One region of the Streptomyces rishiriensis genome, then DNA from elsewhere that is predicted to be linked to it. Evidence: riboswitches for the same ligand, from Rfam matches in the RefSeq annotation. Region 1 holds a riboswitch; each other region holds the start of a gene.
The links. Region 1 has a riboswitch for cyclic di-AMP ahead of QF030_RS30670 (M23 family metallopeptidase). Riboswitches for the same ligand answer to the same signal wherever they lie in the genome.

Region 1 (9,750 bases):
AGCGCGGAGGCGACACCCCTGCCCTGGTGGGCGTCCTGGACCAGGAAGGCGACCTCGGCCTCGTCGGCCGGCGCCGAGGCGGCCATGCCGTCGGCACCAATGCGGTCATAGCGTACGGTGGCGATGAACTCGCCGCCGACCGTGGCCGCGAGTCCCACCCGGTCCACAAAGTCGTGGTGCGTGAAGCGGTGGACGTCCTTGTCGGACAGGCGCGGGTAGGGCGCGAAGAAGCGGTAGTACTTCGACTCGTCCGAAACCTGCTCGTAGAAGCTGACCAGGCGCTCGGCGTCATCGACGGTGATGGGGCGGATGCGCGCGGTGCCGCCGTCGCGCAGCACCACGTCGGCCTCCCAGTGGGCGGGGTACTCGTGCCGGTCCGACGCGCTCTGCATGGGGCCCAGAGTACGGCTCGCGTACGACAACGGCGCGAGGCAGTCTGTCTGTGGGGGACGCACGTCGGATCGAGGCCGCGATCCGACCACCACGTCGGGAGGGACACGTGACCCCTCCCTCACACGCTTCACGTGTGGAACACTGGTCTAGACAACCTGAACACTGAAGGGCAGCATCACATGGCTGAGCGCCGCGTCAACGTCGGCTGGGCCGAGGGCCTTCACGCCCGCCCCGCTTCCATCTTCGTCCGGGCCGCCACGGCCGCAGGTATCCCGGTGACGATCGCCAAGGCCGACGGCAACCCCGTCAACGCGGCCTCCATGCTGGCCGTTCTCGGCCTGGGCGCCCAGGGCGGCGAGGAGATCGTCCTCGCCTCCGAGGCCGACGGCGCGGACGCCGCCCTCGACCGTCTGGCGAAGCTGGTCGCCGAGGGTCTCGAGGAGCTTCCCGAGACCGTCTGAGCACACGGCCCCCTTTGCGCGTCCGAACCGGCACCGCTCTCGCGGATGTGGTCGCGCATCACGGGGATCGCTCGATCGACGGTAGCGGTGTTCGTCGCCTCGAAGGTGCCGCACCGCTGACATTGAAGGGCTCGTCCGAATTATCGGGCGAGCCCTTCGCATTTCCCGTTCACGGGCAGCAGAAATAATCCCCCGCGAATTACCCCCTCTTTGTATACGGCCCTCGTGTTAATGCCGCAGACCCGTCATGTTTACGGGAGGTTGCGAACTCCTCACACGGTCGGTCCGCTCGGAACCGCCGGAAAAGCGCAGCCGGTGCGCGGCCGTCGCGCGCTCGGTGTGCAGCGCCGTTATCGTCCGCGCGCGCTCGCCGTCGCCGCGCGCCACCGCGTCCACGATCGCGCCGTGCTCCGCCCAGGACTCCACGGGGTCGGCCGGGGCCTCGACCGCGTACATCCAGGCGATCTTGTGGCGCAGCTGGGTGAGCATCGACGTGAGGGCGTGGCTTCCGCAGGACTGGGCGAGCGTCTCGTGGAACCAGCCCCCCAGCGAGCGCAGATCCTCGCTGTTGCCCCGCCTGGCCCGCTCCTGGCCCAGTCGGACGAGACCGCGCAGCACCTTCAGATGGGCCTCGGTGCGCCGCTGGGCGGCGCGGGAGGCGCCGAGCGGCTCCAGGAGCATCCGCATCTCCAGCAGGTCCGCGGCCTCCTGCTCGGTCGGTTCCGCGACGCACGCGCCCGCGTGCCGCCGGGTGACGACGAAGCCCTCGGCCTCCAGGGTGCGCAGCGCCTCTCGGACGGGGACGCGGGAAACGCCGTAGCGGCGGGCGAGGAGTTCCTCCGTGAGGCGGCTGCCGCGCTCGTAGACACCCGCGACGATGTCGTCCCGAATGGCCGTGCACACCGAGTGCGCCGGAATACGCATGACGGACCTCCGCCTTAATCCCCGTGAAACGTCGACGATTGACGTGTGTTCCGTGACTCTATTGCAATGAGCGGGAATTTCCGATGGCGGGCCGGAATCCGGGGATATTTTTTGGACAGCGAGGCCCCGAAAACGGCGAAAGCCCCGGCCGGAAGGGCCGGGGCAAGACGATCCGTCGCCGTGGGGTCGTCAGACGTTCACGCCGTGGTTGCGGAGGTAGGCGACCGGATCGATGTCCGAGCCGTACTCCGCGGTGGTGCGGGCCTCGAAGTGCAGATGCGCGCCGGTGACGTTGCCGGTGGCGCCGGACAGGGCGATCCGCTGCCCCGGGGCGACCTGCTGGCCCACCGACACCTCGATGGACGACAGGTGACCGTACTGGGTGTACGTCCCGTCGTTCATCTTGATGACGACCTGGTTGCCGTACGACCCGCCCCAGCCGGCCTCGACGACGGTGCCCAGCCCGACCGCGTGCACCGTGGTGCCGCTGGCCGCGTGGAAGTCGATGCCGGTGTGGCTGCCGGAGGACCACAGGGAGCTGCTGGCCTGGTAGCCGGTGGAGACGTAGGAACCGGTGATCGGCAGCACGAAGGTGTTGAGGCGCTTGCGCTCGGCCTCACGGGCGGCACGCACGCGTGCCTCGCGCTCCTCGACGGCCTTCTTGGCCGCGGCCTGACGGGCGGCCTCCTCGAAGGCCGCGTGCTTCTGCACGGCGACCTGGTCGTCGACCTGCTCGGCGACGGCCGCGGAGGCGGTGACGACGGGGATCAGCCCGGTCTGCTCGGGGCTGGGTTCGGCGGCGAGAGCCGGAGTGGAGGCGACGGTGGCCATCACACCGGTGGTGGTGAGCGCCGCGACGCCCGCCGCGCGAGCGGTGGTCCGCTGCATCCGGCTGGGCCGACGGTGCTTACCGGGCGCGCAGGTGAACGCCATGAAGTCGTGGGTGTCCTTTCCTTCCCTCTCGCCTACCGGGTTAGCTGACGGGTTCGGAGCAGGAAGGTCTCCTACGGACCCCCTCGCGTTCACGCGCGGGCGTCCGATTCACCCCAGGGACTTCACAAGTGGGTCCCCGGCTCCCCTGGCTCGCGCCGTACGGGGACTCGGCGATGACTGTCCGGTGCCGCGGCTGCGGCGCACTGCCTGACGAACAGCCCGGATGACGCTAAGCGGCGCGGGTTTCAATCCTCAAACGAATCCCGGGTTTTGTAGCGCATCCCACAGGGCAGACGGGCAACCTCCGCATCAATTCGGACATACGGAGGCCCTGGTGACGCTTTCGTCGACCAGGGCCCCCGCACGCGTGCGCCGTTGCCGGGACCTACTCGGCGGACACGACCTTCACCTCGCCGATGCCGAGGGCTTCGACCGGTTCCTTGATCTGGGCGGCGTCCCCGACGAGAACGGTCACCAGGCGGTCCACCGGGAAGGCGTTGACGGCCGCCGCGGTGGCCTCCACCGTGCCGGTCGCGGCCAGCTGCTGGTACAGCGTGGCCTGGAAGTCGTCGGGCAGGTGCTGCTCGACCTGGTCGGCCAGCGTGCCGGCGACGGCCGCGGCGGTCTCGAACTTCAGCGGCGCCACACCGACCAGGTTCTGCACGGCGACGTCACGCTCGGCGTCGGTCAGCCCCTCCGCCGCGAGGGTGCGCAGCACCTTCCACAGGTCGTCCAGGGCGGGACCGGTGTTCGGGGTGTCGACGGAGCCGCTGATGGCGAGCATCGCGGCGCCCGAGCCGTCCGGGGCGGACCGCAGGACCTGCCCGAACGCGCGGACACCGTAGGTGTAGCCCTTCTCCTCCCGCAGGACACGGTCCAGCCGGGAGGTGAGGGTGCCGCCGAGGCAGTACGTGCCGAGCACCTGCGCGGGCCACACGCGGTCGTGCCGGTCGGCGCCGATGCGGCCGATCAGCAACTGCGTCTGGACGGCGCCGGGACGGTCCACGATGACGACCCGGCCGGTGTCGTCGGCGGTCACCGGCGGCACGGGCCGCGGCTGGGCCGAGGAGCCCGTCCAGGCGCCCAGGGTGTCGCCGAGGAGCGCCTCCAGGTCGACGCCGGTGAGGTCGCCGACGACCACGGCGGTGGCCGTGGCGGGGCGGACGTGCTTCTCGTAGAAGGCGCGTACGGCCGCGGAGTCGATCTTCTCGACCGTCTCCGCGGTGCCCTGACGGGGGCGCGACATCCGCGCGGTGGCCGGGAAGAGCTCCTTGGAGAGCTCCTTGGCGGCGCGCCGGGAGGGGTTGGCCAGCTCGTGCGGGATCTCGTCCAGCCGGTTGCGGACCAGGCGCTCGATCTCGCTGTCGGCGAACGCGGGGGCCCTGAGCGCGTCGGCCAGCAGGCCGAGGCCCTTGGACAGGCGCGAGGCCGGCACTTCGAGGCTCAGCCGGACGCCGGGGTGATCGGCGTGCGCGTCCAGGGTGGCGCCGCAGCGCTCCAGTTCGGCGGCGAAGTCCTCTGCGGAGTGCTTGTCGGTTCCCTCCGAGAAGGCCCGCGCCATGATCGTGGCGACGCCGTCGAGGTTGGCCGGTTCGGCGTCCAGAGGTGCGTCGAGGAGGATCTCGACGGCGACGACCTGCTGGCCGGGACGGTGGCAGTGCAGCACGGTCAGGCCGTTGGCCAGCGCGGTGCGCTCGGGCGCCGGGAACGCCCACGGCTTGGCCTCGCCCGCCCGGGGCTGGGGGTGGAAGTCCATCGTGGCGAGCTCGGTCACCGGGCCGCCTCCTCGTTCTCGTCCTGGTCGGCGGGGGCTTCGGCGGCGGTCGGCTCGTAGACGAGCACCGCGCGGTTGTCGGGGCGCAGGCGGGCCTTGGCGATCTCCTGCACCTCCTCGGGCGTCACGTCCAGCACGCGCTGGACGGCGGTGAGGGCGAGCTGCGGGTCGCCGAACAGGACGGCGAACCGGCACAGTTCGTCGGCGCGGCCGGCGACCGTGCCGAGCCGGTCGAGCCACTCGCGCTCCAACTGCGCCTGAGCCCGCTCCATTTCCTCCGCCGTGGGCCCCTCCTCGGCGAACCGGGCGAGTTCCTCGTCGATGGCGGCCTCGATGACGGGCACCTCGACGTCACCGGACGTCTTCACGTCCAGCCAGCCCAGGGAGGGCGCTCCGGCGAGCCGCAGCAGGCCGAAGCCGGCCGCGACGGCCGTACGGTCGCGGCGCACGAGCCGGTTGTACAGGCGGGAGGACTCGCCGCCGCCGAGGACGGTGAGCGCCAGGTCGACGGCGTCGCACGCGCGCGTGCCGTCCTCGGGCAGCCGGTAGGCGGCCATCAGCGCACGGGCCGGTACCTCCTCCTCGACGATCTCGCGCAGCTGTTCGCCGATGACGTCGGGCAGTCCGCCGTCACGGGGGGCGGGCTTGCCGTCGTGGCCGGGGATGGAGCCGAAGTACTTCTCGACCCAGGCGAGGGTCTGCTCCGGGTCGATGTCACCGACCACGGAGAGGACCGCGTTGTTGGGCGCGTAGTACGTGCGGAAGAACGCGCGCGCGTCCTCCAGGGTCGCCGCGTCCAGGTCGGCCATCGAGCCGATCGGCGTGTGGTGGTACGGGTGGCCGTCCGGGTAGGCGAGAGCGGTCAGCTTCTCGAAGGCCGTGCCGTAGGGGACGTTGTCGTAGCGCTGGCGGCGCTCGTTCTTGACGACGTCGCGCTGGTTCTCCATCGACTCGTCGTCCAGCGCGGTGAGCAGCGAGCCCATGCGGTCGGCCTCCAGCCAGAGGGCGAGCTCCAGCTGGTGGGTGGGCATGGTCTCGAAGTAGTTCGTGCGCTCGAAGCTCGTGGTTCCGTTGAGCGAACCACCGGCCCCCTGGACCAGCTCGAAGTGGCCGTTGCCCTTGACCTGCCCGGAGCCCTGGAACATCAGGTGCTCGAAAAGGTGAGCAAGACCCGTACGCCCCTTGACTTCGTGGCGCGAACCGACGTCGTACCAGAGGCACACCGCCGCGACCGGGGTCAGGTGGTCCTCCGAGAGCACCACGCGCAGGCCGTTGGCCAGACGGTGCTCGGTCGCTGTCAGGCCCCCGGAGCCTGCCTGGGCTGTGGCCGTGTGACCCATGGGCATGTACGTCCCTTCCGATCGCGGACGCGGTCGTCGAAACCGCGGTTTTCCTGCCGGTCCTGCCACTGTATGCAAGCGTGCGGACGGTCCGCGAAGTTCCCGGACGACATACGCCGAGAGCGAGATCGCGTAGCCTGCGGACAGCCGTGGAGGAGATGCCCCTGCGTTCGGGCCGGACGGCCGACGCCGGGTCCTCGCCCGCGCTGTCAGTGCCACGGTCCACAATGGTCCGCGTCAGATCCCGTATCACGCCCCAGCAAGGAGCCGGCAGCGATGGCCCGCCGCAGCACGAAGACCCCGCCGCCCGACGACTCGTACGAGGAGCGGATCCTCGACATCGACGTCGTCGACGAGATGCAGGGCTCCTTCCTCGAGTACGCGTACTCGGTCATCTACTCCCGCGCCCTGCCGGACGCCCGTGACGGCCTCAAGCCGGTCCACCGCCGCATCGTCTATCAGATGAACGAGATGGGCCTGCGCCCCGAGCGCGGCTATGTGAAGTGCGCCCGGGTCGTCGGCGAGGTCATGGGCAAGCTGCACCCGCACGGTGACGCGTCGATCTACGACGCGCTGGTGCGGATGGCCCAGCCCTTCTCGATGCGCGTGCCGCTGATCGACGGCCACGGCAACTTCGGCTCGCTGGGCAACGACGACCCGCCGGCCGCGATGCGGTACACCGAGTGCCGCCAGGCCCAGGCGACGAGCCTGATGACGGAGTCGATCGACGAGGACACGGTCGACTTCTCGCCCAACTACGACGGCCAGGAGCAGGAGCCGGTGGCACTGCCCGCCGCCTTCCCGAACCTGCTGGTCAACGGCGCGTCCGGGATCGCGGTCGGCATGGCCACGAACATGCCGCCGCACAACCTGGGCGAGGTCATCGCGGCCGCCCGCCATCTGATCCGCTACCCCGGCGCGGATCTGGACGCCCTGATGAAGTACGTTCCGGGCCCCGACCTGCCCACCGGCGGCCGGATCGTCGGCCTCTCCGGCATCCGGGACGCCTACGAGAACGGCCGCGGCACGTTCAAGATCCGTGCCACCGTCGCGGTGGAGACCGTCACGGCCCGCCGCAAGGGCCTGGTCATCACCGAACTGCCCTTCACCGTCGGACCCGAGAAGGTCATCGCCAAGATCAAGGACCTGGTCGGCTCGAAGAAGATCCAGGGCATCGCCGACGTCAAGGACCTCACGGACCGCGCGCACGGCCTGCGTCTGGTCATCGAGATCAAGAACGGCTTCGTGCCGGAGGCGGTCCTGGAGCAGCTGTACAAGCTGACGCCGATGGAGGAGTCCTTCGGCATCAACAACGTGGCACTGGTCGACGGCCAGCCGCTCACGCTGGGCCTCAAGGAGCTCCTGGAGGTCTACCTCGACCACCGCTTCACCGTGGTGCGCCGTCGCAGCGAGTTCCGCCGCAGCAAGCGCCGTGACCGGCTGCACCTGGTGGAGGGCCTGCTGACGGCGCTCGTCGACATCGACGAGGTCATCCGGCTGATCCGCTCCAGCGACAACAGCGCGGAGGCGAAGCAGCGCCTGATGGAGCGCTTCTCGCTGTCGGAGATCCAGACCCAGTACATCCTCGACACCCCGCTGCGCCGGCTCACCAGGTTCGACCGCATCGAGCTGGAGGCGGAGAAGGAGAAGCTCAACGAGGAGATCGCCGAGCTGACCCGGATCCTGGACTCGGACGCCGAGCTGCGCAAGCTGGTCTCGGCGGAACTGGCCTCGGTGGCGAAGAGGTTCGGCACCGAGCGCCGTACGGTCCTGCTGGAGTCGTCGGGTACCACGGCCACCGCCGTGCCTCTCCAGGTCGCGGACGACCCGTGCCGTGTCCTGCTGTCCTCCACGGGCCTGCTGGCCCGCACGGCCAACGGCGAGCCCTTCACGGAGAACGCCGAGGACGCCGAGGACGGGGACGGGGACGGCAAGCGGACCAAGCACGATGTGATCGTCTCGGCGGTGTCGGCGACCGCGCGCGGGGAGATCGGTGCGGTCACCTCCTCGGGCCGTCTGCTGCGGATCAACGTCGTCGACCTGCCGCAGCTCCCGGACACGGCCTCGGCGCCGAACCTCTCGGGCGGCGCCCCGCTGGCGGAGTTCGTCTCTCTGGAGGGTGACGAGACGGTGGTCTGCCTGACCACGCTCGACGAGTCGTCCCCGGGCCTGGCCATCGGCACGGCACAGGGCGTCGTCAAGCGGGTCGTGCCCGACTACCCGACCAACAAGGACGAGCTGGAGGTCATCACCCTCCGGGACGGCGACCGGATCGTCGGCGCCGTCGAGCTGCGCACCGGCGAGGAGGATCTGGTCTTCATCGCCGACGACGCCCAGCTGCTGCGCTACCAGGCCTCGCAGGTGCGTCCGCAGGGCCGCGCGGCGGGCGGCATGGCGGGCATCAAGCTGACCGAGGGCGCGAAGGTGATCTCGTTCACGGCCGTGGACCCCGCGGTGGACGCGGTGGTCTTCACGATCGCGGGCTCGCGCGGAACCCTGGACGACTCCGTCCAGACGACCGCCAAGCTCACGCCGTTCGACCAGTACCCGCGCAAGGGCCGTGCCACGGGCGGTGTGCGCTGTCAGCGGTTCCTGAAGGGTGAGGACTGCCTGTCCCTGGCCTGGGCGGGGCCCGTCCCCGCCAAGGCGGCGCAGAAGAACGGCCTGCCGGCCGAGCTGCCGGAGATGGACCCGAGGCGGGACGGCTCGGGCGTGTCGCTGACGAAGACCGTCTCGGTGGTGGCGGGGCCGGTCTAGGCCTCGGCGTCCCCGAAGGCCTCGTCGTCGGGGGTCTGCACGTAGCGCAGGACGCCCCACATGCCGTGCTCGTCGGCGTATGGGGCGTCGTCCTCGCACGCCTCGAGTTCCTTGCCGAGGGCGACGGTGTCGATGCCGGAGCCGATGAGGACGAGCTGGGTCCGACGGGCGGCGGCGGCCGGCCAGGGCTCCGGGTAGAAGCGCAGAAAGCGTCCGACGGCGTGCACGGCGTACCGGTTGGCAGGGTCGTGCGGGCCGAAGTCGACATACCCCTTGATCCGGTACAGCCCCTCGGGCCGGCTGTCGAGGAACTCCATCAGAGCCCGGGGGCCGAGCGGCACTTCGGAGGTGAAGGAGAGGCTGTCGTAGGAGCTGTGGAGGTGGTCCGCGTGATCACCCCCCGAGCGGTCGTGCAGGTCGTCGAAGGAGAGCTGCCCGACACGCTCCTCGGCCGGCCGGCAGTCGAAGAGGAACTCCGGGTCGATACGGCCATAGGTGGCGGGGACGACGGCGGCCCGGTCGGTGAGGGAGCGGACGAGGCCGAGGACCCGCTCGGCGTCGGGCGCGCGGTCGAGCTTGTTCACCACGACGAGGTCGGCGAGGACGAGGTGCCGGTCGATCCCGGGGTGCTTGGCCCGGGTCTCGTCGAACTCCGCGGCGTCGACGACCTCGACGAGCCCGCCGTAGACGATGCCGGGATGCTCACTGGCCAGCACCATCCGCACGATTTCCTCGGGCTCGGCGAGACCGCTGGCCTCGATGACGATGACGTCGATGCCGACGGCGGGCCTGGCGAGCCGTTCGAGGTACACGTCGAGTTCGCCCGCGTCGACGGCGCAGCACAGACAGCCGTTGCCGAGGGAGACGGTGGAGTCGCCGAGCGCACCGGCCACGGCCATGGCGTCGATCTCGATGGCGCCGAAGTCGTTCACGATCGCCCCGATGCGGCTGCCTCCGCTGCGGTGCAGGAGATGGTTGAGCAGAGTCGTCTTGCCGGAACCGAGGAATCCGGCGAGGACGACGACCGGGATCTGCTGCGGACTGCGGCTCTGCGACACGTGCGACCTTTCCGAAACCTACGCGTGCACCGGCGCGCGGCCCCGGCGCGCGTACGAGGATTGAATGCCGCCCCAGGATACGAGCCGTGGTAATCACCGCGAAGTGAACG
Region 2 (9,750 bases), 840 kb from region 1:
CCGCGGCGATCGGAGTGGAGCTCTTCGTCGTCGACGACGGCTGGTTCGGGGCGCGCACCGGCGACCACGCCGGGCTCGGCGACTGGGGGCCCAACCGGGAGCGGTTCCCGAACGGGCTGAAGCCCCTCGCCGACACGGTGCACGATCTCGGCATGCAGTTCGGCATCTGGGTCGAGCCCGAGATGGTCAACCCGGACAGCGACCTGTACCGGGCCCACCCCGACTGGGTGCAGTTCCAATCCGGACGAAAGCGGACGGAGTTCCGCAATCAGCTCGTACTGAACCTCGCGCGCGAGGACGTCCAGGAGTACCTCTGGGAGCAGCTCCACGGCCTCCTCTCCAGCGCGCCCGTGGACTATGTGAAGTGGGACTTCAACCGCTGCTTCACCGACGCCGGGTGGCCGGACGACCCCTACCCGCAGCGTCTCTGGGTGGACCACGTCCGGGCCCTGTACGCGCTGGTGGACCGGTTGCGGGCGGCTCACCCCGGGGTCGCCTTCGAGTCCTGCTCCGGGGGTGGCGGGCGCATCGATCTCGGGATCATGAGCCGCACCGACCAGGTGTGGACCTCCGACAACACCGATCCGCTCGACCGGCTCGACATCCAGCACGGCTTCAGCCAGATCCACCCCGCCCGGGTCATGGCGGCGTGGGTCACCGACAGCCCCAACACCCAGCTCAACGGCCGGGTCAGCACCCTGCGCTTCCGGTTCGTGAGTGCCATGGCCGGCGTGCTCGGCGTCGGCGGGGACCTCTCCGAGTGGAGCGAGGAAGAGCTCGCCGAGGCGCGCCGGTGGGTGGACCTCTACAAGGAGATCCGGTCCCTTGTGCAGCAGGGCGACCTCTACCGGCTGCGGCCCCCGGCGGGCGGACTGAGCGCCGTCCAGTACGTGCGCGGTGACGACAGCGTCGTCCTCGCCTGGCTCCAGGCACAGCGGTTCGGGGAGCCCGTACCGCCGCTGCGGCTGCGCGGACTCGACCCGACGGCATCGTACGAATGCCGTGAAACGGGCGAAGTCCACCGGGGGGCGGTCCTGCTGCATCACGGGCTGCGCGCCGACCTCCGGGGCGACCTTGATGCGACGGTTATCCGCCTGCGTCGTATCTGAGGTTTCTGTCCGAATTGGTTCCTTCGTTCCAACTCGCTCTGGAATAAAGGAACCTGGAGAGCTGTCACGTGAGCAGCGTCATATCCGTGACCCTGCGTGGCTCGTCATGCCCACGTAATTCGCGCCCTTTGCAAGGGGGCTTGGCGCGAAGCGGGCTCTTCGCGTCACGCCGTGTGACCGGGAATTCTCACAAGGGATCAAGAGAAAGGAGTCGACAGCGCAACCTCTGCTTGTCCCTGTGCGTCCTGGTCGCTTACGTTCCACACCAATCCGGACGGACGCCGAATCCTGCCACCGCCCGGAGCCCGCACACTCACCCGTACCTGGCAGGAGCGGGGGACCCACAGGTACAACCGCCTGTTCCGGTCTCCGGAACAGGCTTTGGGGTAAAGCCGCGCCTCGGCGCGGCCGGGCATCTCCAGCCCGCACCCGACAGCTCACCTCGCAGGCGCCGGAGAGGAATTCGCCATGCCCGCGAAGGGTAAGCACCGCCGTCCGAAGACCCAGCGCTTCGCCCGTTCCATCGCCGTCGCCGGAACGGGCGGCGCCGCGCTCGCCCTTCCGCTCATAGGCGCCGCCGGCGCCCACGCGGCCCCCGCTCAGTCCGTCGCCCAGTCGGCTTCCCAGACCGTTGCGGAGAAGGCCGTGCAGTCGGTGCCGGTGGCGCAGAAGACGGCCACCGCCACGACCGCCGAGTCCTACACCGTGCGCTCCGGCGACTACCTGTCGAAGATCGCCGACGAGCAGAACGTCAGCGGCGGCTGGCAGAGGCTGTACCAGGACAACCGTCAGGCCGTCGGCAGCGACCCGTCGCTGATCCACCCGGGGCTGAAGCTCTCGATCGGCAAGAAGGCCGCGACCGGCAGCACCGGTTCGTCCTCCGGCTCGTCGTCCTCGTCCTCCTCGTCGAAGTCGAAGGCGTCCGGAACCAAGTCGTCGTCCTCTTCCTCCTCTTCGTCCGGTTCGTCCTCCTCGAAGGCGGTCACCCAGGCCGCCGAGAGCGGCACCGGCACCTCCAGCGGTTACACGCTGCCGGTGGCGGGCGCCACCGTCGGCACGGCGTACCACACGGCCGGCAGCATGTGGTCCAGCGGCTACCACACCGGCACCGACTTCGTCGTCCCGACCGGCACCACCCTCAAGGCCGTGGGCGCCGGCACCGTCGTCTCCGCGGGCTGGGACGGCGCGTACGGCAACCAGGTCGTCGTCAAGCTCGCCGACGGCTACTACGCCCAGTACGCCCACCTGTCCCAGCTCTCCGTCTCGGCAGGCCAGACCGTGACCGCGGGCCAGCAGGTCGGCCTCTCCGGTGCGACCGGCAACGTGACCGGTCCGCACCTGCACTTCGAGATCCGCACCACGCCGGACTACGGCTCCGACGTCGACCCGATCGCGTACCTCCGCGCGCACGGCGTCTCCGTCGGCTGACCCCTCCGACTGCGACGACCTCCCGCCTGACACGCGGCCGAAGGCCGGACCCTGATCCCCCGGGTTCGGCCTTCGGCATGCCCGGGGAGGGGCGGGGCGATGTTGGAGTTTGCGCGTTCATGATCGTTCTATTGCGTTCGTGTGGCATCCCTTCGTGTTCCGTCGACAGGCGGGACAGAGTGGGGCCACAGTGATCTCCGTCAGTGAGCAAGCGCTTTCTACAGCTCTTCGGAGGTCCTGTGTCCGGCGTCGACCGACGCATCGTCATCAAGGGCGCCGCGGCCGCGGCCGCCGTCACCGCCGTCACCCTGCTGGCCGGGCTCGTCTCCGCGCCCGCCGGGCACGCCACCGGCATCCCGCGCCGGATCGTCGAGAACCTCGACCGCGGCCTGGTCGCCACTCCCTCCGGCGGAGGGACCTTCCTCAGCTGGCGGCTGCTCGGCACGGAATACGCCCGGCACGGCGACGCCCTCGCCTTCAACGTCTACAAGAACGGACGCCGGCTCAACCGGGATCCGATACGCAAGTCGACGACCTATCAGGACGACAGCCCGGGGACGGGGACGTACACCGTCCGCGCCGTCGTCGACGGGCGGGTGCAGAAACCGAGTCCGGCGGCTCTGCGCTTCACCGACGGCTACGCCGAGATCCCGCTGGCCGGCGCCGACGGCTACACCGTGCAGCACGCCTGGCCGGGTGACCTCGACGGCGACGGACGCTACGAGCTCGTCGTCAGCCGACTGTCCGGAACTCGTGACAGGCCCGACCTGCTGGAGGCCTACACGCTCACCGGTGAGCGCCTGTGGCGGGTCGATCTGGGCCCCGGCTCGTACACCCAGGTCGGCGGGAACGGCGCCAACGACCCCGCGCCCGCCGCGATCAGCGGTTCCACCGCGATCGGCGGCTACCGCAACGACGACAACGTCACCGTCTACGACCTCGACGCCGACGGCCGCGCCGAGGTGCTGGCGCACACCGCCGCCGGGACCACCTTCGCCGACGGCTCACAGGTCACCGCCGCCTCGCCCGCGAACCAGTTCGTTTCGGTGATCGACGGAGCGACCGGCGCCGAGCGGACCCGGCAGCCCGTCCCCGACGACTTCGTGGCCGACGGCCCCTCCGGCGGCCACTTCGGCATCGCCTACCTCGACGGCGAACACCCCAGTCTGGTCACCAAGCTGGTCACCCGGGTCGGAGCCAAGCGCGGCTCGTTCCGCGTCCTGTTCCAGACCTGGGACTTCGACGGCACGGATCTCAGCCGCCGTTGGAAGTACGTCGTGGACCCGGCGACCGGCGCGACCAGCTTCCACCAGATCCGCACCGTCGACGTCGACGGGGACGGCAGGGACGAGATCGCCGACGGCAACTACGTCGTGAACGGCGACGGCACGCTGCGCTACGTCGTCGACGGCGCCATCCACGGCGACCGCTTCGACATCGCCGACCTCGACCCCGACCGGCCCGGCCTGGAGGGCTTCGCCATCCAGCAGTCCGAGCTGGGCATCGTCTCCGCCTTCCCCTGGTACTACTACGACGCCGACACCGGCGAGCGGCTGGTGACCGGCTCGCACCCGACGAGCCCGGTGAGCGACGCGGACCTCGACACCGGTCGCGGGAACGCCGCGGACATCGACCCCGGCCACCGCGGCTACGAGTACTGGACGTCCACCGCCGACGTGACCCGGCCCGGCGCGGGCGTCTTCAACGTCCAGGACGGCAAGATCTCCACCACCACCCCCAGCGTCAACTTCCGCATCTGGTGGGACGGCGACAAGGCGTCGGAGCTTCTCGACTTCACCCGCGTCGAGAAGTGGGACCCGGCGACCGAGAGCAGCGCGACCGTCTTCGACCCGGCCGGCGTCGTCTCCGGGGCCCGCAACGCCACCCCGTTCTACGGCGACCTCGTCGGCGACTGGCGTGAGGAGATCCTCGCCGAGACCGCCGACCACACCGCCCTGCGCCTCTACACCAGCACCGTCCCGACCGACACCCGCGTCTACACGCTCGCGCAGAACCCCGCGTACCGCCTCGGCTGGACCGTCCGCGGCTACCTCCAGTCCACCTACACCGACTACTACCTCGGCACCGAGACCCGTCGTGTCCCCGCGCCGCGCCTCACCACCCCCGCCCACTGAAGGAGCCGACCGACATGACGACCACCCGCAGGGCTTTCGCAACCCTCGCCGCCGGCGCCGCGCTGGCCGCCCTGGCTCCGGCGACCGCCGCGACCGCCGCGAGCGCCCGGACCCGCCACCGCCGCCCGATCGCCCACGACGACTTCCGCCACGGCCTGCGCCAGTGGGCCGTCGAACTGGAGAAGGGCGGGACGGTCACCGCCTCCCGCGGGACCCTGGAGGTCGATGTGCCCGCCGGGGCGACGATCTGGTTCAAGCGGCCGCTCGAAGGGCCGTACGTCCTCGAGTACGTCGCGACGCCCGTCTCCGCGGGCGGGGTCAACGACCGCGTCTCCGACCTCAACAACTTCTTCAACGCCGTCGACGTCCGCTCTCCGGAGGACCTCTTCGCCACCCCGCGCGGCGGCGCCCTCGCCGAGTACGACCACCTCAAGACGTACTACGTCGGCTACGGCGCCAACACCAACACCACGACCCGGCTGCGCCGCTACGTCGGCGAGGCGGGGGTGCGTCCGCTGATCTACGACTACACCGAGCCGTTGCTCGTCGCCAACGAGCCGAACCATGTGCGGATCGTCTCCGACGGTTCGGTCGTCCGCTGGTGGAACAACGGGCGGCTCGTCTTCGACCTCACCGACCCGGAGCCCTACACGGGTGGGCACTTCGCCTTCCGCACCACCTGGAGCCATTTCCGGATCAACGACTTCCGGGCGTGGTCCCTTATTCCCTGATTGACAAACTCTTTAAGGGTGTCCTATCTCACCGCCCGTCAACCCCTTCCTACGATCGCGTAGGTCACATTCGAAGGTGAATGATGAGCTGCTGTGGCAGACGATTCGAAGAGTGACAACAGATCAGTGATCGGGTCGTACGTGGCGGTGGGGGACAGCTTCACCGAGGGCGTCGGCGACCCCGGCCCCGACGGGGCGTTCGTCGGCTGGGCGGACCGCTTCGCGGTGCTCCTCGCGGACCGGCGGCCCGAGGGCGACTTCAGGTACACCAACCTCGCGGTCCGCGGGAAGCTGCTCGACCAGATCATGGAGGACCAACTCCCCAGGGCGGTGGAACTCGCCCCGGACCTGGTCTCCTTCTGTGCGGGCGGCAACGACATCCTTCGTCCCGGTACCGACCCGGACGAGGTCGCCGAGCGTTTCGAGCGTGCGATCTCGGCCCTGACCGCAGCAGCCGGCACCGTCATGGTGACGACCGGCTTCGACACCCGTGGCGTTCCCGTGCTCAAGCATCTGCGCGGCAAGATCGCCACCTACAACGGGCACGTCCGTGCCGTGGCCGACCGCTACGGCTGTCCGGTGCTCGACCTGTGGTCCCTGAAGTCCATCCAGGACCGCAGGGCCTGGGACGGCGACCGGCTCCACCTCTCCCCGGAGGGGCACACGCGCGTGGCGCTGCGCGGGGGACAGGCCCTCGGCATCGAGGTGCCGGCCGACCCGGAGCAGCCGTGGCCGCCGCTCCCGCCGCGCGGCACCCTGGAGGTGCGGCGCGACGACGTCCACTGGGCGCGCGAGTACCTGGTGCCGTGGATCGGACGCCGGCTGCGCGGGGAGTCCTCCGGCGACCATGTGATCGCCAAGGGCGCGTTGTCGGCGGACGACATCAGGCTGCGGATCGCGGCCGTGGCCTGAACCGCCGACCGGTGGCACGCGGCCGGCCGTGGACGAACCACGGACGGCCGCTCCACCAGTGAGGTGATCGCACGGGAGTGGTGCCCGGGCGGTGCCAGGTGCGGATGCTGGGATGACCGCACCCGCACCTGGCACCGCCCGACACCTCCAAGGACCGGCCCCCCATGCCCTTTCCCCGTACGCCCGTCGCCGCGGCCCTCGTCTCCCTGCTCGCGCTGGCCGTCCCCGCACTCGCCGCGCCCACGGCGGCCGCGCTGCCCGCCCACCCCGGGGCGGTGGCCCGTCCGCTCGCACCGGACAGCCCCGCCACCCTCACGGTGACCGGCGAGGGCAGCGCGAGCGCATCGCCCGACCTCGCGGTCGTCGGCGCCGGTGTCGAGACCTCCGCCAAGACCTCGCAGTCCGCGCTGGACGCCCAGAACAAGGCGGCCGCCGCGGTGTTGGCCGCCGTCCGCGCCCAGGGCGTCGCCGACCGGGACATCAGGACGGAGAGGATCTCCCTCGACGCCGTCTACGACCACACGGGCGGCGCCGCCCGTCTGACGGGCTACCAGGCCGCGCAGTCCTTCTCCGTGAAGGTGCGTGAGGTGGCGAAGGTCGGCGCGGTGGTGCAGGCGGTCACCGACGCCGCCGGCGACGCCGCGCGGATCGGCTTCGTGGCCTTCGACGTCGCCGACCCCGCCCCGCTGCGGGCCGGTGCGCGCGAGGCCGCCCACGCCGACGCCCACGCCAAGGCCGAGCAGTACGCCCGCCTCAGCGGCCGTCGCCTGGGCCGGCTCGTCTCGCTCAGCGAGGACGCGTCCAGCTCCCCGGGCCCCGCGCCGTCGATGGCCGACACCCCCGGCGCCGGCCTCGGCGGGGTGCCCGTCGCGCCGGGCGAGATCCGTGCGACGGCGACGGTGACGGCGGTGTACGAGCTGAACTGAGTGGAACCAGCCATCGGTTGGAGCGTGCCGGTGGGTTCAGGTCGGGGGGCGGGGTGAGGCGTCCGGCGTCCGTCGGCCGCTGAAACCCGGCGCCGGTTCGGGTGGTGTGCCGGTGGTGCCGGGCGGGACCGTTGCGACGGCGACGGCGACGGCGACGGTGGTGCGACGGCGACGGTGACGGCGGTGTGCGCGCTGGGCCGCGAGCCGTCGGCTGGAGGGGCACTGGTCGGGCCGGGTGCCGGAGCGCCTCGGTCGGGAGAACGGTCAGCGCTCCTGGGCGCTCAACGTTCCGGGGCTCAGCCCGAGTTCCCGGGCCAGCGCCTCGTCGACCCACTCCTGGGCCCGGGCCCGGGACACCGTGCCCGCGTAGGACGTCAGCTGTACGGCGAGTCCGTCGAGCAGGGCCGTCAGGCGCAGGGCCGTGCCGGCCGGGTCCGGGCACCGGAACTCGCCCCCGGCCACGCCCTCCGCTATCACCTCGGCGAGCGCCGCCTTCCACTCCTTGTCGAGATCGCGTGCGACCTCCCGCAGCGCGGGCTCGCGCAGCGACACCGCCCAGCCCTCGATCCACAGCCGCCAGCCCTTGGCCTGTCCCGTGGGCGCGTACCAGCGCACCGCCGACCGCAGCCGGCGCAGTGCGGTGGTGCGGCGGCCGACCAGTTTGCGCAGTCGCGCGAGGTCGCCCTCGGCCGCGTAGGCGAACGCGTCGGCGACGAGCTTCTCCTTCGTGGAGAAGTGGTAGAGCACCAGCGCGTTGCTCACACCGAGGGCCGCGGCCACGTCGGCGATCCTGACCGCCGCCACGCCCCGCGCCTCGATCTGCTCGATGGCCGCCCGCAGCAGCTCCTCGCGCCGCTCGGCCACACTCAACCGGACCCTCACCACGTCGTCACCCTAGTCCGTCGGCGTCCGCGCCGCCGGACCGGTCCGTGGCGGCGGACGCTCACGGAGCGGGCCGGTACCGCCCGAAGCGTTCGGCGATCACCGGCAGCCGCCGCTCGGCGATCGTGTGCGCGGCGGCCCGGGGCGTCGTGCCGTCCGCCTCGGCGCGGGCCAGCACCAGGTCCACCAGGGCGCGCAGGGAGCTGCGCGTGTACGCGAAGGCCTCTGCCGCGTCCGCGCCGATGTCGCCGAACAGCGTCCACCACCACCAGGCGTTCGTCCCGGAGTTGACGACGACGTCCGGCAGCACGCTCACCCCGCGCGCGTGCAGCAGCTTCTCCGCCTCCGGCAGGACGGGCATGTTGGCCGCCTCGACGATCCACCGGGCGCCGATCCGCTCCTGCTCCTCGATCCCGATGGCGTACGACACGGCGGCCGGCACCAGCACCTCCGCCTCCACCGACAGCCAGGCGTCGTCCGGCAGCTCGAGATCTCCGGGGCGCAGCGCGGCGCGGTCCACGGTGCCGTGCGCGTCCCGCGCGGCGAGCAGCGCCTCCACGTCGAGACCGGCCGGGTGGGCGATCGTGCCCTTGGCGTCGGCGACGGCCACGACCGCCAGCCCCGCGCGGGTGAGGAAGCGCGCGGTGGCCCCGCCCATGGTGCCGAACCCCTGAAGGGCGACCCGCGTCCCCGTGTACGCCACCTCGGCCCGGTCCAGGGCGGTCAGCACGGACTCGGCGACCCCGCAGCCGCCGACCAGCTCGTCCAGGCCGATGCCGTCCACCTCGACGGCGAAGGCGGCGGCGAGCCGTTCGCGGGCGGCGGACTCGTCCTCCAGCAGCGGGTAGACCGCCTGCACGGACGACACCAGTCCCGCCTCGGCGGCCGCCCGGTCCACCAGGTCCTGGGTCAGCCCGAGATCCTCGCCCATGGTCCAGCAGCTCTCCACGTACGGCCGCACCGCCCGCAGGTAGCGCACCAGCAGTCCGTACGCCTCCGGGTCCCGGGGATCGCAGTCGATGCCGCCCTTGGCTCCGCCCAGGGGGACGTAGCGGGCCTCGGGGTCGTAGTGCAGCGCCTCCTTGAGGCTCATGCCGCGGGCGAGCCCGGTCACCTCCTCCAGGGTGCAGCCCGCCCGCATCCGCAGACCGCCGCTGCACACACCGCGCACGAGCCGGTCGACGACCAGGTGTCCCTGGCGCCCGGTGACGTGGTCGGTCCAGGTGAGCGAAAGGAAGGGGGCGGTCATACGGACTCCTCGACCGGCGGGCACGGATGGCCGCGAACGACTGCTACTGAACAGCGGGTCAGTATCGAAAGGGTGCGGGCACCCTGTCAAAGCGGGCGCGCGGCCGATGTGACCGGGGCGACCCCGGCGTTGTCGGAGCGGACGACCATAATGGAATGCCTCAGCGACTCCACCTGGAGGTACCGTGTCCGGTTTCCGTTCCCTGAGCTCCGGGCTCCGCGCTCTACAGCCCGCGGCCTTCGGCGCGGATCCGAGCGGCGAGCGCCTGGCGCGCATCCGCAGATCGCCGCACTTCAAGGACGGGGTGTTCCAGAACCCCGGCGGCACGGCGCGGACCCGCCCCTCGGGCTCCACGCTCGACTTCGCCAAGGTCTTCTT
Region 3 (9,750 bases), 2.2 Mb from region 1:
GCACCGGGCTGACCAACGTCCGGGTGGCCAACGGCGACGCGATCATCCTGCTCCGCGAGATGCTGCCGGCGGATTCGCTCGACGGGCTGCGCGTCTACTTCCCCGACCCCTGGCCGAAGAAGCGCCACCACAAACGGCGCCTGATCCAGCCCGAGTTCCTCGACCTGGCCGCGACACGGCTGAAACCGGGCGCGATCGTGCACTGCGCCACGGACTGGGAACCGTATGCCGAACAGATGCTCGAGGTGCTGACCGCGCACCCCGCCTTCGAGAACACCCGGGCCGACGGCGGGTTCGCGCCACGGCCCGACTTCCGGCCGCTGACCCGTTTCGAGGGACAGGGGCTGGACAAGGGTCACGTCGTGAACGATCTGCTCTTCCGTCGCGTACAGCACCGCGTCCGGCCCGGGAATCGCTGACCGCACAAGGGGTCGGCCGACAACATCAGCCAAGGATCACCGACCGACCTGCACCTCCACCACAGTCCTCTCCCTCGTTAGGGTCGATGCCGTGGCCATCAGTCCTCAGTTTCCGCCCTGTCCGCCGCATCCCGGCGGCCCGCCCGAGGACGGTGTGCTCCGGCACGCTCACTGGTGGCAGCACAGGTGGGTGCGGTACGGGGCGCTGATCACCCTGCTCGCGCTGTCCGGCCTGGTCATCCTCGCGCTGGTGCGCGAACAGACCGGTACGCAAGGGTTCCTGGTGGGGCTCGGCCTGGCCGTGCTGCCCGTGCCGTTGCTGGTCGCCGCCTTCCGGTGGCTGGACCGGGTCGAGCCGGGACCCTGGCGGAACCTGGTCTTCGCCTTCGCCTGGGGCGCGTGCGCGGCGGCGCTGATAGCCATCATCGCCAACAGTTTCGCGACCCGGTGGATAGCCACCGCGACCGCCGACCCGTCCGGCGCGGACACCCTCGGAGCGACCGTCATAGCGCCGGTCGTAGAGGAGTCCGCCAAGGCCGCCGCCGTCCTGCTGGTGTTCCTCTTCCGCAGGCGCGACTTCACCGGGATCGTCGACGGCGTGGTGATAGCCGGGGTCACCGCCACCGGTTTCGCGTTCACCGAGAACATCCTCTACCTCGGCACCGCCTTCGGCACCGACCAGCTCACGGGCGACACGGGCATCGCCTCCGTCACCGCCGCGACCTTCTTCGTGCGGGTCATCATGTCGCCGTTCGCGCACCCCCTGTTCACCGTTCTGACCGGCATCGGCTTCGGCGTCGCCGCGCTCTTCGGGGACCGTCAACACCTGCGGCGCGTGCTGGTCCCGCTGTGCGGGCTGCTCCTCGCGATGGGCATGCACGCCCTGTGGAACGGCTCATCGTCGTTCGGCGAGTTCGGCTTCTTCGCGGTGTACGCGGCGTTCATGGTGCCCGCGTTCGGGCTGCTGACCTGGCTGGTGGTGTGGACGCGGCAACGCGAGCTGCGCACCGTGCGCGAGGAACTGCCCGCCTACGCGGCCGCCGGCTGGCTCGCTCCGGCCGAGCCGTACGCGCTCGGCTCGATGCGGGCCCGGCGGCTGGCCCGGGAGTACGCCGGTCGCCACCTGGGCAAACCGGCGGCACGGGAGGTGGCGCGGTACGAGGCGTACGCGACGTCGCTCGCGTTCCTGCGGCACCGCGGCCGAAAGGGCCGGGCCGGCGCGGACTTCCTCGTACGCGAGCGGGAGTTGCTCAACGAACTGTTGAGGCGGAGGGACGTCGCCCGGCCCGCGCTCGACCACGCGGCCCGGATGACGGCCCCGCCGGTACGGGTGACCGCGCCGCCCTGGCCGGTGTACGGGGCGTACGGGCACGGCCCGGGCCCGGCCCACGGGCAGAGCCACCTCGCCGGGTTCCCGCACCCAGCGGGGCCGGCGTACGGGAATCCGGCGGGACAGTCGTACGGAGCTCCGGCGGGGCAGTCGTACGGGTACGGCTACGGGTATCCCGCAGTGCACAGCCCCGTACTCGGTCCCGGAACCGGTCCCGGAACCGGTCCCGTGCATGCTCCAGCGCAGGGATCCGCACCCGGTCATCCGGTGGGCTACCCCGCTCAGTACCCCGCGCCCCGCCCGCACCAGTAGGGCGGGCCGGGACGAGACAGGTCAGGCGGAGGCCCGGGTCAGCCGGGTGATCTCCTCCGCCGTCAGCTCCAGTTCGGCCACCGCCAGCAGCGCCGGCAGCTGCTCGACCGTCCGCGCGGACGCGATCGGCGCGGCCACCGTCGGCTGCGCGGCGAGCCACGCCAGAGCGACCGTGGGGATCTGGCTGTCGTGGGCCCGGGCGATCTCGTCCAGGGCGGTGAGGACGTTCCGGCCGCGCTCCGTGTCGAGGTGCTTGGCGGCGCCGGCGGCGCGGGCGCTCTGCACGGTCGTACCGGGCCGGTACTTGCCGGTGAGGAAGCCGGCGGCCAGCGCGAAGTACGGGACGGCGGCGAGCCCGAAGCGGCCGGCGACGTCCTGGAGGGCGCCCTCGTAGGTGTCGCGGGAGACCAGGTTGTAGTGGGGCTGGAGGGCGACGTACCGGGCCAGGCCCTCACGGTCGGAGAACTCCAGGGACTCCCGCAGGCGCTCGGGCGAGATGTTCGAGGCGGCGATGTGCCGTACCTTGCCCGCCCTCACCAGCTCGTCGAGCGCGCCGACGATCTCCTCGACGGGCACCTCGGGCTTGTCGAAGTGCGTGTAGTAGAGGTCGATGTGGTCGGTGCCCAGACGGCGGAGCGAGGCGTCGGCGGCGGCCTTGATGTTGTCGGCGGACAGGCCGCGGAATTCGGGGTGCTGGCTCACCTTGGTGGCGATCACGACGTCGTCGCGGTTGCCCCGGGCCTTCAGCCAGCTGCCGATGATGGTCTCGGACTCACCACCGCTGTTGCCCTCGACCCAGGACGAGTAGGAGTCGGCGGTGTCGACGAAGTTCCCGCCGGCGGCCGCGTAGGCGTCGAGTACGGCGAAGGAGGCCGCCTCGTCGGCGGTCCAGCCGAAGACGTTGCCGCCGAGGGAGAGCGGGAAGACCTCGAGGTCGGAGGAGCCGAGTGTGCGAAGAGACGTCATGCTCGGTCTCAACGGAAGCCGACGGTCCGCCCATTCCGCGCGTGACGCGAAGAACATGTGAACAGCACAGCCGAACGGGGTGCCCGGCACAGCGGATCAGCCCCAGCGGATTGGCACGGACCGGCAGCCCCGACGCGGAGGGCGTCAGGGCTGCGGGGTGCATCAGGGGTGTCCGGACGGGCGGCTCAGGGGTTGAGGCCCTTGCCGCGCAGCCAGGCCGCCGGGTCGATGCCGTCGGCGCTGCCGCCCGGGTGGACCTCGAGGTGGAGGTGGGCCCCGGTGACGTTCCCGGTCGCGCCCACCCGGCCGATCACATCACCGGTGGCGACCTTCTGGCCGACGCTGACGCTGATCGACGACTGGTGGCAGAACCACAGCTCGGTGCCGTCGTCCAGGGTCAGGATGGTGCGGTAGCCGTAGGAACCGGCCCAGCCGGCCTCGGTGATGGTGCCGCTGTGGACGGCCTTGATGAGGGTGCCCGTCGGCGCGGCGAAGTCGAGACCCGTGTGGTAGCCGGAGGACCAGAGGGAACCGGCCTGGCCGAAGGTCGAGGTGATGGTGTACGAGGAGGTCGGCAGCGTGTACTGCTTGGCCAGTTCGGCCAGGCGCGCGGCCTCGGCCTTCGCGGCGGCTTCCTCGGCGGCCTTCTTCTTCGCGGCGGCGGCCTTGGCCTCCGCCTCCTTCTCGGCCTTGGCGGCGGCGTCGGCCTCGGCCTCGGCCGCTGCGGCGAGTGCCTTGACCTCGACCTGGGACTGCTGCGACTCGGCCTGCGCCATGATCCGGCTGCGCAGCGCCTCGCCGGCGTCGGCGGCGCTCTCCTCGGTGTCCAGGGCGGCTTCGGAGCCGAAGCCGGCGAGGGCCGGCGCGGCTTCCTGGACGGGCTCGTCGTCGTCGGAGATGAGCGAACCGACGTTGGGCAGGTCCGGCATCGAGATGGAGACCGGGGCCTTGCCGGTGTTGGCGCTGGCCATGCCACCCGCGCTGACGGCGGCGATGACGCCGACACCGAGGACGGTGGAGCTGCGGGCGAATCCGCCGCCGCGCTGCTTGGCGACGCGGTGCTTGCCGCGTACCGGGCGAGTGGACTCCGCGGTGGGGTTCCACTCCTCCCAAGGTCCCTCGTCGGTGCGATAGCCGCCGTAGCCGAAGGTGTCGGTGGACGGCTGGCTGGGCGCGTACGGGGCCTCGGGGGCAGGCGGGTTGGACGCCACGCGGGCGCACTCCTTTCCTTCCGTCGCCTACCGGGTTAGCTGACGGGTTCGGAGCGGGAAGGTCTCCTACGCGCGTATACCGGTCGTGGACTCTGCGAGTTCACGACGGCTTCCGCGTGATTCACCCCAAGGTGGTGGTTCCCCGGTTCCCTTGCGGGATTCGGCACGTGCCGCACGGAGCCGACTCTGGTGCCGGCTGGGACGACCGCGCTGCGTTATCGAACGTTAATAGACCCGGGGGTGGGTTTCCAAGCCGTTCCTCTTGATCAACATCATTCCCGGCCTGGACTTTTAGGCCACCAGCGGTGAAAAACGGGCGAGTTGACCGCCCCCCGCCATGCCCCGTAAACGCCCCGTCAGTCATAGGAGTGGTGATGGTAACTCAGTTGTAATGCGCAGGGCGGTCGCCCGGTCACCGGCAGTAAGGGGATGGGATGCGCGACGAAAACACCGAAGGCCGGAACCCTTTCGGATTCCGGCCTTCGGTTCATCAGTAGCGGGGACAGGATTTGAACCTGCGACCTCTGGGTTATGAGCCCAGCGAGCTACCGAGCTGCTCCACCCCGCGGCGATGAACACAACTGTACGCCATCGGCGGGGCAGAAAGCACATCGGTTGATCACCGGGGCCCCGGCGGCCTCAGAGGAGGTGGCGGTTCGGCTCCTTCGCCCGCTCCTCGTACTCCGGAAGCACGAGGACGTCGACGCCCCGGCCCGCCAGCAGACCGGTTCCGTCCGCGTCCGTGACGAAGGTGTCCGGCTCGCGCCAGGCCGTGACCACCCGGCCCACTCCGGCGTCGAGGATGAGGCGGGCACAGGGCGCCGGGCGGGAGGATCGGCGGGCGCACGGTTCGAGGCTGCTGTAGACGGTGGCCGCGGGCAGCCGGGGATCGGCGGGGTCGAGCTTCGCGAGGGCGGCCTCCTCGGCGTGCACGACCGGGTCGCCGGCCTCGCGGGAGTGGCCGCGCGCCAGCTCCGTGCCGTCGGCGGCCACGATCACGGCGCCGACGCTGAAGGCGGTCTCCGACGGCGGACAGTCGGCCGCGAGGGCGCAGGCCAGGGCCAGCCAGTGCCGGTCGGCCGCGGCGGGCAGCGGTCCCGTGCCGGGTGCGGTGGGCTCGTAGCGGTTCAGGACGACGTCCTCGATACGCCGGGACTCCACCAGGCGCAGCCGTCCGCCCTGGTAGCCGCCGGGCCCGAAGAGGCGGGGCGCGGACGGGTCGCCCACGAAGAGCGGGGCGAGGACGAGCTGGAGCTCGTCGGCGAGGCCCTGCCGGAGCAGCTGGGTGTGGACGGTGCCGCCGCCCTCGACCATGAGCCGCCGTACGCCGCGGACGTCGTGGAGGTGTTCGAGGAGGCGGCGCCAGTCCACTTCGGGGCCGAGCGGGACGGCGTCCGCGGCGATGCCCAGCGCACGGATCCGGTCGGCGCCCTTCTCCGTCGTGTACACGATCTTCTCGCCGCCCGTGTGCCAGAAGTTCGCCGCCGGATCCAGCTCGCCCGAGTCGCTGACGGTGACCTTGAGGGGGTACGCAGGCCGCCCGGCGGCCACGCGGGCGGCGCGGCGCTCGGGGGAGTTCACGAGGAGCCGGGGATTGTCGGCGCGGATCGTGCCGGCGCCGACGAGGATGGCGTCGACCGAGGCCCGGACCTCGTCGACACGGTCGAAGTCGGCGCGGCCGGAGAGAAGCAGGCGCTCGGGCGTGGTGTCGTCCAGGTAGCCGTCGAGAGAGACGGCGGCGGACAGCAGGACGTACGGGTACGGCATCGACGCGGCTCTCCGGTGGGGTGACGGGCAGGGCTGACGGGCAGGACTTGACGGGCAGGACTTGGTTCAAGTTTGAAACAAACTTACACTGGGGGCATGACGACTCGCTGGCTCACCCCCGAGGAGCAACGCGCCTGGCGCGCGTATGTTGCCGGCTACCTCCTCCTCGAGGACGCGATCGACCGGCAGCTCCAGCAGGAGGCCGGCATGCCCCACCTGTACTACTCCATCCTCGCCAACCTCTCCGACATCCCGGAACGGCGGCTGCGGATGACCGACCTCGCGGAACGGCTGAAGATCACCCGCAGCCGGCTGACCTATGCGGTGTCCCGGCTGGAGAAGGACGGGCTGGTGCGGCGCGAGGACTGCCGCTGGGACAAGCGCGGCAGCGTCGCGGTCCTGACGGACGAGGGCATGACGGTGCTGGAGAACGTCGCGCCCGGCCACGTCGGGACGGTTCGCGCGGCCCTCTTCGACCGGCTCACCCCCGAGCAGGTGGGACAGCTGGAGGAGATCTTCACGCAGGTCGCACGCGGGTTCCAGGAGAACGGCGACGGCGAGACGGCGCCCGAGGACCTCCCGTGGCGCCGGCGCTCGTCGCCCTGCTCGGGAACCGGGACTCCCTGACCGCGGGCCCTGTGAGGGGCGCCACACACCGGTTGCTTCAAATTTAAAGCATGGGGTAGGGTCTCGGCTCGTTGGATCTGCTTCAAATCTGAAGCACAGGGTGGCCCTGTGCCGCCCTGTCACCGTCCTCCGGACCCGGGAGACCGCATGCCCGACACCCCCGCCGCCACCCCGCGCGCCCGCGTCCGGGTGCCGCTGCGCTTCCCCGACGGCTACTCCGTCGACGCCGAACTGGTCACCTTCCACGGTCTCGCCGACGGCCAGGAGCACGTCGCCGTCGTCCTCGGCGAGCCGGCCGCCGGCGCCACCCCCCTGGTCCGGCTGCACTCCGAGTGCCTGACCGGTGACGTCTTCGGCTCCGCCCGCTGCGACTGCGGGCCGCAGTTGCGCGAGGCGGTCGAGCGCATAGCCGTCACGGGCGGTGTCCTGCTCTACCTCCGTCAGGAGGGCCGCGGCATCGGTCTCTACAACAAGCTCGACGCGTACGCCCTCCAGGACCAGGGCCTGGACACCTACGAGGCGAACGCCGCGCTCGGCCTGCCCGAGGACGACCGGGACTACACGGCCGCCGCCCAGATGCTGCGCGCGCTGGGCATCACGAGCCTGGATCTGCTGTCCAACAACCCGGACAAGGCAGGCCAGTTGCGCGACCTGGGCATCGACGTCCAGGACCGGGTCCCGACGGGCGTCTTCACCACCCCGCACAATGTCCGCTACCTGCGCGCGAAGGTCCTGCAGACCCAGCACACGCTGGCGCTGGCCGACCTCACCGGGCTCAGCGTGGGCTGACCGCGGGCGGCGCGAACGGGCCGTCCAGCGCGGCCCATTGGAGCAGCATGATGGTCTTCGCGTCCGCGATCGCGCCGGTGCGGACGAGGCCGAGGGCCTCGGTGAAGGGGAGTTCGACGACGGCGATGTCCTCGCCCTCGGCCGCCACGCCCGCCGTGTCCGCTCCGGGGGCGGAGGCGTCGTAGGGGGCGGCGAAGAAGCTGAGGCGCTCGGTGACCGAACCGGGGCTCATGAACGCGTCGAAGACATGCTCGACGTCGTGCACCGCCCGGCCGGTCTCCTCGGCCGCCTCGCGGCGGATCGCCTCGCGCGGGTCGTCGCCGTCCAGGAGCCCGGCGGCCGCCTCCAGCAGCATGCCGTCCGGATGTCCGTTGACGTACGCGGGCAGCCGGAACTGCCGGGTGAGCAGGACGGTACGGCGGTGGGGGTCGTAGAGGAGGATCGTGGCCCCGTCGCCTCTGTCGTACGTCTCGCGCTGTTCGCGGCTCCAGTGGCCGTCGCTGTGCCGGTAGTCGAAGGTGGTGCGGCGCAGGACGGACCAGTCGCAGGCGAGGACCTCCACGTCGAGGACGCGGACCCGCTCGTTGCCCGTGAGGTCGCGTCCGTGGCGGTCGAGTCCGGTACGGCCGCGGGGGTCGGGGAGGTCGATGCCGGGGGTGCCGGGGGCGGGGCGGGCCGGCGCGCCCCGGGAGCCGGGGGCGGGGGCGGGGGCGGGCGAGGTGGTGACGTGCTCGGTCATCGTTGGCCTTCGGGGAGGTGGGCGGCGGGATCGGCGGTGCGGGCGTCGGGGACGTCGGCGAGGTCGGCGTAGACCGGCTTGCCCTGGGCACGGGCCTGCTCGGCCATCCGGTCCGCACCCTCGGAAGGACCGCCGATGCGCAGCACGGCGTCACAGCGCTCCAGCAGGCGTTCGGCGACGGGGTGGAAGAGTGCGTCGAACAGCGGGTCGCCGGGGGCGGCGCCGCCCGCCGTCTCCAGCAGGGGCAGCGCGAGCGCCTCGCCGGTGACGGGCAGATGCCCGGCGCGGAACAGGACGAGCGCGACCTCGTTCATCGCCCTCACATTGGCCGCGAGCTTCGCGGGGTCGTCGCCGGTGCCCGAACGGTACGGGCCGGCGACCAGGATCATCAGCGGTTCCACGGGGTCTCCTGAGGTGGGTTCAGGCCAGCCGGGTCTCGACGCCGGCCTCCCGCAGGGCGGCCAGGGTCTGCGGGCCGCCGGGATGGGTGGCGGGGTCCGCCGCGGCGGCGTCGGTGACGAAGGAGTCCACGGCGTCCAGCGGGGCGACCTGGCTGAAGGCGCGCACGCCCAGCTTGGTCGCGTCGGCGACGGCGACCGTACGAGCCGCCTGGCCGAGCCCCGCCTGCTTGACGGCCGCGTCCTCAAGGGAGAACTCCGACCAGCCGTGTGCGGCGTGCACCCCGCCGATCGACATCACGAACACGTCGAAGGCCAGGGACTCGAGGGTGCGCAGGGCCAGCGGCCCGACGAACGACCGCTCACCCGGGCGGGACCTGCCGCCGACGACCAGCAGGTCGATGCCCGGCCGGTCGGCCAGCCGCAGCGCGGCCTGGAGGCTGAGCACGGCCACGGTCAACGGGCCCCGCGCGGCCAGGTGTTCCGCCACGTGCACGGTGGTGGTCCCGGCGTCCAGCAGCACCCGTGACCCCGGCTCGACGAGTCCGGCGACGGCCGCGCCGAGCCGGTCCTTCGTCGCCGCCTGCCACGCCTGCCGGGCCTCGAAGCCGCCGCCCTCCTCGCGAGGCCGCCCGGCGACGGCCCCGCCGTGCACCCGCCGCACCAGCCCCTGGCGCTCCAGCACGTCCAGGTCCCGGCGCACGGTCATCTCCGAGACCCCGAGCCGCTGGGCGAGCTCGACGACGGAGACCCGCCCCGGCGCCCGGCCATGCCCACGGTCCTGCCCCGTGTCATGTCCTTGGCCCGTGCCGTGTCCCTGCACGAGGCGGAGGGTCAGGTCGAGACGGTCTGCGACATCCATGACGGCATTTCTACCATGCTGCCGTTCGAACGAACAACGACATGTTCATCTCCCGTTACGGGTCACGCGCCTGCCCCGGCTCGGCAGTTCGGGGCCGCCGGCCCTGCGCCGGCCTCCATGGCGGGCGGAACCGACCAACCAGGGGCTGGATACCTCCCCTGACAAGAACAGCTTTTCTCGTGCGCAACGATCAGACATCACCTACCGGCCGCTCGCCGCGACGAGGTGAGGCCTAGAATGCGATCTCATGCCGAAGCCTGACGAGCTGATCGTTGACATCGCCGCCCTTGTGGAGTCCGGGCACAGCAATCAGATGCCCCTGACCGTGGT

Region 2: another riboswitch for cyclic di-AMP. It lies ahead of QF030_RS34190 (M23 family metallopeptidase); the one in region 1 lies ahead of QF030_RS30670 (M23 family metallopeptidase).
Region 3: another riboswitch for cyclic di-AMP. It lies ahead of QF030_RS20610 (M23 family metallopeptidase); the one in region 1 lies ahead of QF030_RS30670 (M23 family metallopeptidase).

Annotation. Positions count from the first base shown of each region.
Region 1 is NZ_JAUSWV010000002.1:6,321,384-6,331,133, reverse strand. It holds gene QF030_RS30685 (bifunctional acetate--CoA ligase family protein/GNAT family N-acetyltransferase) at 1-392, opposite strand, end outside; gene QF030_RS30680 (HPr family phosphocarrier protein) at 573-854, shown strand; gene QF030_RS30675 (GntR family transcriptional regulator) at 1,083-1,778, opposite strand; gene QF030_RS30670 (M23 family metallopeptidase) at 1,968-2,711, opposite strand; cyclic di-AMP (ydaO/yuaA leader) riboswitch at 2,726-2,894, opposite strand; gene QF030_RS30665 (M16 family metallopeptidase) at 3,097-4,485, opposite strand; gene QF030_RS30660 (M16 family metallopeptidase) at 4,482-5,831, opposite strand; gene QF030_RS30655 (DNA gyrase/topoisomerase IV subunit A) at 6,102-8,582, shown strand; gene QF030_RS30650 (CobW family GTP-binding protein) at 8,579-9,640, opposite strand.
Region 2 is NZ_JAUSWV010000002.1:7,162,202-7,171,951, forward strand. It holds gene QF030_RS34185 (alpha-galactosidase) at 1-1,109, shown strand, start outside; cyclic di-AMP (ydaO/yuaA leader) riboswitch at 1,414-1,573, shown strand; gene QF030_RS34190 (M23 family metallopeptidase) at 1,578-2,537, shown strand; gene QF030_RS34195 (rhamnogalacturonan lyase family protein) at 2,777-4,672, shown strand; gene QF030_RS34200 (DUF6250 domain-containing protein) at 4,687-5,403, shown strand; gene QF030_RS34205 (SGNH/GDSL hydrolase family protein) at 5,530-6,315, shown strand; gene QF030_RS34210 (SIMPL domain-containing protein) at 6,480-7,241, shown strand; gene QF030_RS34215 (TetR/AcrR family transcriptional regulator) at 7,506-8,126, opposite strand; gene QF030_RS34220 (Glu/Leu/Phe/Val dehydrogenase dimerization domain-containing protein) at 8,185-9,372, opposite strand; gene QF030_RS34225 (MBL fold metallo-hydrolase) at 9,557-9,750, shown strand, end outside.
Region 3 is NZ_JAUSWV010000002.1:4,089,918-4,099,667, forward strand. It holds gene trmB (tRNA (guanosine(46)-N7)-methyltransferase TrmB) at 1-419, shown strand, start outside; gene QF030_RS20600 (PrsW family intramembrane metalloprotease) at 517-2,061, shown strand; gene QF030_RS20605 (aldo/keto reductase) at 2,083-3,027, opposite strand; gene QF030_RS20610 (M23 family metallopeptidase) at 3,213-4,238, opposite strand; cyclic di-AMP (ydaO/yuaA leader) riboswitch at 4,248-4,414, opposite strand; tRNA gene QF030_RS20615 (tRNA-Met) at 4,733-4,806, opposite strand; gene QF030_RS20620 (dihydrofolate reductase family protein) at 4,878-6,005, opposite strand; gene QF030_RS20625 (MarR family winged helix-turn-helix transcriptional regulator) at 6,102-6,632, shown strand; gene QF030_RS20630 (GTP cyclohydrolase II) at 6,780-7,421, shown strand; gene QF030_RS20635 (NUDIX domain-containing protein) at 7,408-8,160, opposite strand; gene QF030_RS20640 (DUF4406 domain-containing protein) at 8,157-8,549, opposite strand; gene QF030_RS20645 (DeoR/GlpR family DNA-binding transcription regulator) at 8,581-9,420, opposite strand; gene QF030_RS20650 (hypothetical protein) at 9,668-9,750, shown strand, end outside.